Linked DNA regions of Acaryochloris sp. CCMEE 5410. Each later gene encodes a partner of the first gene's protein in a complex. Links are inferred from orthologs where the notes say so. Each region holds a gene or a part of one and is shown on either strand. Other genes may lie near its edges. The genes, in order: hisF and hisH.

Evidence for each region.
Region 2: the proteins of hisF (region 1) and hisH are in contact, whole or in part, in a crystal structure (PDB 6RU0), measured with the Thermotoga maritima proteins. The link is inferred for Acaryochloris sp. CCMEE 5410 from one-to-one orthologs. Residues at the interface, in WP_004080486.1 of Thermotoga maritima: Met1, Leu2, Ala3, Arg5, Ser40, Glu41, Asp45, Glu46, Ala70, Glu71, Ile73, Asp74, Ile75, Pro76, Phe77, Asp98, Lys99, Ser122, Gln123, Glu161, Thr195, Leu196, Asn247, Arg249, Glu251; in WP_004080484.1 of Thermotoga maritima: Asn15, Arg18, Arg22, Arg117, Leu118, Pro119, His120, Met121, Gly122, Trp123, Asn124, Asn134, Gly135, Tyr136, Tyr138, Val140, Tyr158, Glu180, Lys181, Ser182, Ser183, Lys184, Ile185.

Annotation. Positions count from the first base shown.
Region 1 is NZ_AFEJ02000001.1:595,645-598,963, reverse strand. What follows is about bases 156-3,148. They hold hisF (imidazole glycerol phosphate synthase subunit HisF), read left to right. Parts: upstream 156-1,264; coding sequence 1,265-2,032; downstream 2,033-3,148. Other genes in these bases: ON05_RS02625 (right-handed parallel beta-helix repeat-containing protein), read left to right, coding at 156-1,195. Also shown: more of ON05_RS02625, read left to right, coding at 1-155.
Region 2 is NZ_AFEJ02000002.1:1,936,164-1,939,460, reverse strand. Bases 20-2,990 are described here. They hold hisH (imidazole glycerol phosphate synthase subunit HisH), read right to left. Parts: upstream 1,842-2,990; coding sequence 1,197-1,841; downstream 20-1,196. Other genes in these bases: panB (3-methyl-2-oxobutanoate hydroxymethyltransferase), read right to left, coding at 1,937-2,716; ON05_RS29740 (hypothetical protein), read right to left, coding at 679-1,191; rsmD (16S rRNA (guanine(966)-N(2))-methyltransferase RsmD), read right to left, coding at 134-679; petG (cytochrome b6-f complex subunit V), read left to right, coding at 20-37. Also shown: more of petG, read left to right, coding at 1-19; ON05_RS29725 (hypothetical protein), read left to right, coding at 3,008-3,297. UniProt on the Escherichia coli protein: IGPS catalyzes the conversion of PRFAR and glutamine to IGP, AICAR and glutamate. The HisH subunit catalyzes the hydrolysis of glutamine to glutamate and ammonia as part of the synthesis of IGP and AICAR.

The DNA.
Region 1 (3,319 bases):
TAAAAGCCTGGGAATTGATAGTGGTAGTGAAGGACGCTATGACATTGATGGCTTAGAGCAACCGATCCCGGAGGGCGTGGGCTATCACGTGATTCGGCATAATCGGGTGACGGACAACGGTGCAGGGGGAATTGCGGGTTGGAATCAAACTGCATCCTTGATTGCCTACAACGTGATTGAACGCAATAACCGTTTAGGCTTTAAAGCGCCAGAAACAGGGGGGATCAAAGTTCATGGGTTTGTAGATGGCCAGATTATTGGCAATGTCCTCCGCGACAATGAGTGCTTTGGCATTTGGGTCGATAACGTCTACCGAGATGCGCGTGTCAGCCGCAATCTTGTATTGGGGAATCAAGGGGCTGGCATTTTCATCGAATTGGGAGGCGGCCCCATTTTAGTGGATAACAATGTGGTTGCTTTTACAGTCCTAGGAGAAGGCATCTATACTCACGATGCCAGCGGGGTCACCATCGCCCACAACTGGTTACAGGCCAACACTCACTTTGGCGTGTATATGCGAACGGTTACCAATCGCCGGTATGCCAAAGCAGATGGGACTTCTGAGCAAGCGGCTACAAGAGGACAGCGGGTTTACGGCAATGTTTTTGTCGATAACTATCGCGGTCATATGAGCTTGCCGTTCCCTTCTGAACCCGAAATAGATAACAAATCTGACTACAATCTGCTGATTAATGGCACCCTATGGCAGTGGGAAGGCCAAGCCCCTCACCGATTTGTCTGGAACCACCGGTCTAAATTTGTGGAACGAGAATCCATTGTTGCCACCCTAGAGAAAGCTTTTTCAACAGGGCAACTTCCCAAGGCAGAACAACCTAATTTCGAGCAGTGGAGCCAGACCCTCGCTTTACCGTTACCTTGGTGGCAGCAGCTAACCGGGAATGACACGAATAGCGTTGCGCCTTTAATTCAGGGGGGGGAGGTTGTGAATGGTGCCATTGTCCAGGGAGCGATTACATTAGGGGTCAATACGCCCAATTTAGAGGTCGCCGATCCAACCGTCGTTCCTCAACTAGCCATTCCCTCCTTGCCCCTTCCCAGTCAAGACTTCTGGGGGACGCCGATCAGTAATGCCCCTCGTTTTCCAGGTCCATTCCAAAACTGGCCCCAAGCAGGTACAGTGCACTGGCCTCTCTGGCCGATAGAATCATCCGAATCAAAAAATAGGGCTGAGTAGCTTAGGATAATACTTGGCCAGGATGTCCACCGAACACTCCTGCCCTATCCCGTTGCAAGAGTATGAGCCATGCTAGCCAAGCGAATTTTGCCTTGTTTAGACGTTAAAGCTGGACGAGTCGTTAAAGGGGTGAATTTCGTCAACCTAAAGGATGCTGGAGATCCGGTTGAACTCGCCCAAATATATAACGAGGCTGGAGCCGATGAGTTAGTGTTCCTAGACATCACCGCCACCCATGAAGATCGCAACATTATCTTTGATGTGGTGTACCGGACTGCCGAAGCCGTCTTTATTCCCCTGACCGTAGGCGGTGGGATCCAATCCTTAGACACGATTAAAAAGCTGTTACGAGCTGGAGCCGATAAAGTCAGCTTAAACTCTTTCGCCGTCCGTAATCCCGACTTTGTAAACCAGGCTAGCGAACGATTTGGTCGGCAATGCATTGTCGTGGCCATAGATGCCCGTAGGCGTGGGGACGGCAATTCCGGCTGGGATGTCTTTGTGCGTGGCGGTCGCGATAACACAGGTTTAGATGCGATTGCATGGGCGAAGGAAATGGAAGAGCGCGGTGCAGGAGAACTCTTAGTCACCAGTATGGATGGTGATGGCACCCAAGCCGGGTATGACCTGGAACTGACTCGCACCATTGCCGAACAAGTCGAGATCCCCGTAATCGCGTCTGGTGGCGCGGGCACCTGTGATCATATTCGGGAAGCCTTGACAGACGGTAAGGCTGAAGCGGCTTTGCTAGCATCCCTACTGCACTACGGGCAGCTCTCTATTGCTGAAATAAAAACTCATTTGCAGGATCACAGAGTTCCGATCCGCCTGTCTTAATTCTTAAATCAAACTGTAAAATCACAGATTTGTGGTGGATTAGTCTTTAATTTTATTAAAATTAGTAAAGTTATGATTATTCTGCTTGTCGGTGCTATTGGACTTGTGATGTGGTCCTTGCAATTAATGAAGACGGCTCACCACTCCAGTGAGAAGTCTCTCATCTTTGCGGGGGTACTCGTCGCTGTGTCTGCAATCGGCCTCGTAGCAGTTTATATGCTAATGGATGGTTGCATGGGATATATAACGGGTGGAGAATCCGTTTCTGCTCAGGTCTCTAACCTGCCCCTTATGGTTGTCTCCCATTTCTCTTCAATCTTTTAAAATCATCTCAGTTCATCATCCAAGTTTCAAGATTTAGGTTAACGAAACATCAACTAGGCTCCTTGACTGCTGCAAATTAGCTTAAATCTTCGGTTCTAAACATTTTCAATTCTATAGCTGCTTAGTCTCAGCTCTTTTCCCTGTAAAAGCACCAAATATTGTTTATGGTGGTTGGTCTTCTTGAGAAGAGGGCTCATAACCGCACTATTTTGAGTGATTAACAACCACAATCAGGAATATCTGAGTACCTCTCCGACCTTGGATTTCTCTGCAAACATCTGCCTTTCCGTAATCCAAATGCTCCTGGCTTGGCCATTAATATCTTGTGTTCCTGAACTAACAAGCCTCAAAGGTAATGCCTGAGAGGATCCCTAGGTAATTCTCATCGTGCATCTTCTGGATCAAGGGAGGTGTTTGATCAAGATCAGCTAAAAATGGGAATACTCTTTTTACTTAATTAGGGCCAAACATTAATATATTTAACAAAATTAAAACAATTACACACGAATTTCAGAAAAGATCTAATACTATCGCTACTTGGTCAAGCCATCTTTTTTATTTGCGCCTTTCTTCTAGGTGAAATAAGCAGTTGATATTGTTTTTATTCTACCAAAAAAGACTAATATTGCAATTTTCTATTATCAGGGATAAACGCATAAAAGCATTACTAGATATTGCTTCTGGAATAATAAAAATTGTATTAACTGATACACTATTCCTTTTTTAAGATTTTAATAATCATTGTTTTTTTTATATGCGTTATCCTAGATAAATCTTGTCTAAACCTTGTCTTTTTTAGGGGGGAAAATGCAAATCTGGAAACTGGTAACCATTGAATTAACGCTAATTTTTGCTTATTGTCTTGTTTTGGTCTTTAACGTCTTTAATTCCAACCAAAATGCCCAATATCCTGTGCAATCAAATATTCAAGTCACTCGACCGAATTAATGCTTCTCAGTACGC
Region 2 (3,297 bases), on another replicon or contig:
ATGGCAACAATACAAGCGTGGAGAAGAGGTTGGATAAAGTTTGTTAAGCCTCGCAGGAAACAGCTCTGTGTGAGCTGTCCACAATATTTGTTATCTGTAAATCAGAGAGATGGGTTCGTCTCTCTGATTTTGTTTAGGTCGGTTGTGTGACCTGGAAAAAGGTCAGGGCTGTGTTGCCATAGATGCGTGTATGACAGATGTGGAGTGTTGTGGGAATGGAGAATTGCTGCTGGGGACGATGTTCGACGGCGAGTTCTCCTGTGGCTTTGAGGAGATTGTGGGTTGCGATCGCATCTAGTACTGCTCCATATAAGCCGCCATCATAGGGTGGATCAAAGTAAATCCGATCAAAAGACTGACTTTGCAATTTAGCCAGCCGTTTGACGACATCTCCCCGCAGAACTTGAAAGGTTTGGGCTGGACGGGCCACAGACTGCCAGTTCTGGCGGATAATCCGGCAAGCCTCACCTGCCTGTTCAATGCCATAGACCACTGCGGCTTCTCGACAAAGGGCTTCGGCTCCCATGGAGCCGCTGCCGGCACAGAGATCGAGCCAATGGCACCCCTGGAGATAATGTTGCCAGCGATTAAATAGGGCTTCCCGTACCCGAGCAGTAGTGGGGCGGGTCTGTAAGCCGGGTAGGGTTTTAATCTGACGGTTACCGTAAATTCTGACCATCAGTCTGGTGGTTCAATATAGCCTTGGATATTTTCGGGGTCATATCCTCGCAGAATATCAGTGGCTTTGCGGGTCAGGGATTCTGAACCTTTAACCACCACTATATATTTCCCTGCATTGAGGCGATTGCGATAAACCAATGCATCGCCACTGCCCGTTGTTAAACCGGCAAGCCCTCCTGAGAACAACCCACCAAAAGCACCAAAAGAAGCGCCGAGCAGTCCGCCTAAAAGGACATTAATCACCGTTCCCACCCCAGGAAAAAGGCGGATGCCCGTGTATAGCTCAAAGGTGGATCCAAAAATTAGCCCTAAAGGGATGGAAAAGTTCATTAGCCGTCGGGCTTGTTCGCGGGCGGGCTTTTTGGGATCAATAAAGCCAAATTCATCAGCGCTTTTATAACCTCTGCCCAATATAGAAACTTGAGTGAGGGGAATGCCTGCTTTTTCTAAGTCGGTATAGGCGGCTTCTGCTTGGATGCGGTCGGCTAGAACGGCAATTAAGTAATTCATGGGGGTCAAACAGCGGGAGTCACCAAGGTGGCCTGCACCTGCTCAACAAAGTTGGCCAGGATTTGTAACCCGAAAGTGGAGGATTTTTCGGGGTGGAACTGAACGGCCATTAGGTTATCTCGGGCAATGGCTGCGGTAATGGTTTGAGTGCCGTGGGTGACGGTGGCGGCTTTAACAGTGGGGTCAACGGGATCAACATAGTAGGAATGTACGAAATAGACCCAAGGCTGAGCAGGAGAATGACGCCATAGGGGCAAATCAGGTTGTTGATACTCCAGTTGGTTCCAGCCCATATGGGGAATGGTAATGCCGGGTTCGGATTGGAAGCGCTTAACGGTACCGGGAATAATGCCTAATCCAGCTTCAGTCCCTTCTTCACTGCCTTCAAACAAAATTTGTAGCCCTAAGCAAATGCCGAGAAAGGGTTTGCCGCTGGCGAGAATGTCTTGGATGACGGGAATCAACTGGCGCGATCGCAAATGCTGCATCGCTGGATCAAAAGCACCTACGCCGGGTAGAACTACCGCATCCGCTGATACCAGATCCTCCGGCCGATCGCTGACAATTGTTTGGGCCCCAGCTTCTTGCAGTCCTTTGCAGGCTGAATGCAGATTGCCCATATCGTAGTCAATCACGGCGATGATAGGCATTCATCCCTTCCTTTCCCAGCTAGGCCACATCTCTACTTTATTACCTTATCGCTTTCTCTTCGGTTTCAGCGAGGTGACTGGATTTGGAGTCAGCCCTATTGGGGAAATTTGTGATGACGGACATCATCACAAAATTGCTGCACGGCTCCAGTAATCGATTCCTGCAAATTGGTATAGGCTTTGGCAAAGGGCGGTTGCCATGCAGACAGGCCCAAGATATCGGCTGTAACCAGCACCTGGCCATCACAGCCTGGACCTGCGCCGATGCCAATGGTGGGAATGGTCAATGTTTGGGTGATTTTCGTGGCTAGGTGGGCAGGAATATGCTCCAGAACAATGGCAAACGCGCCTGCGGCTTCCAAGGCAATCGCTTCTTGTAAAATACGATCTGCCTCTACATCGGAGGTCCCTTGACGTCGATAGCCGCTGAACTGATGAACAGACTGGGGGGTTAAGCCCACATGTCCCATCACTGGGATTCCTCGTTCAACCAGATAGTGAACGGTTTTCGCCATATCTGGATATCCTCCCTCTAGTTTGACGGCGGCTACGCCTGCCTGTTGCAATAAGGTCCCAGCACTTCTCAAGGCCTGTTGAGGACTTTCTTGATAGCTCAGAAAGGGTAGATCACAAATGACTAGGGCATGGTTGACCCCTCTAGTCACAGCTTGGGCATGGTAAAGCATTTCGTCCAAGGTCAACGGGAGAGTGGTGGGATATCCTAATGCGACCATGGCTAGGGAGTCCCCCACCAATAGGACATCGACTCCTGCTTGATCTAATAACGTTGCAAAGGGAAAGTCCCAAGCGGTCAGGACTGAGATGGGACGTCCCTGTTCTTTCCATGTCCGTAGCTGATGAATGGTCACAGCCATAGTCTTATGGCTCCTTTGTGTCTTCTTTCCCAGAATAAAGGGTCTTCGATGGGTTTCAGGGAGGGGTATCCTGACTTGCGCTGGTCTGAAGTAAAGATCTAAAGACAATTTTAAGTCTTGAATTTGGTTACGTTAGACCAAAAAGTCAAAAATATATTCACTAAAATAAGGATATCTGAGGAAAATCTGATCCATTTGTCACTTGAGACGGGTAAATAAGCTCACTCAACCGTTAAAAGTTGATGCTATCCCCGTTGATCTAGGTTATTAATCATAAAGAGAGCTAAAACGATGTTTAGATTAACGTTCGTTTGTACAACCCTATTGATGGTGGTGCTGAGCATGGGGGGAGAAGATGCCATGGCTCAACAACGAGGGCAAAATCAGCAGTCAGCTTCCTCCAAGACCGGCGATGCTAAAACCTTGGGGGTCCAGGAAGTGGGTATCCGTTCTTGGCAACCTCAACCCAAACAACTGCCTGAACCCCAGGAACTCAGTATTGGTCTGCCGCCACAGGTAGAACTCACGCCAGGCCCCGATAAACCCGGTGCGATCCCCGAACAGGAAGATCATCGGGGAAT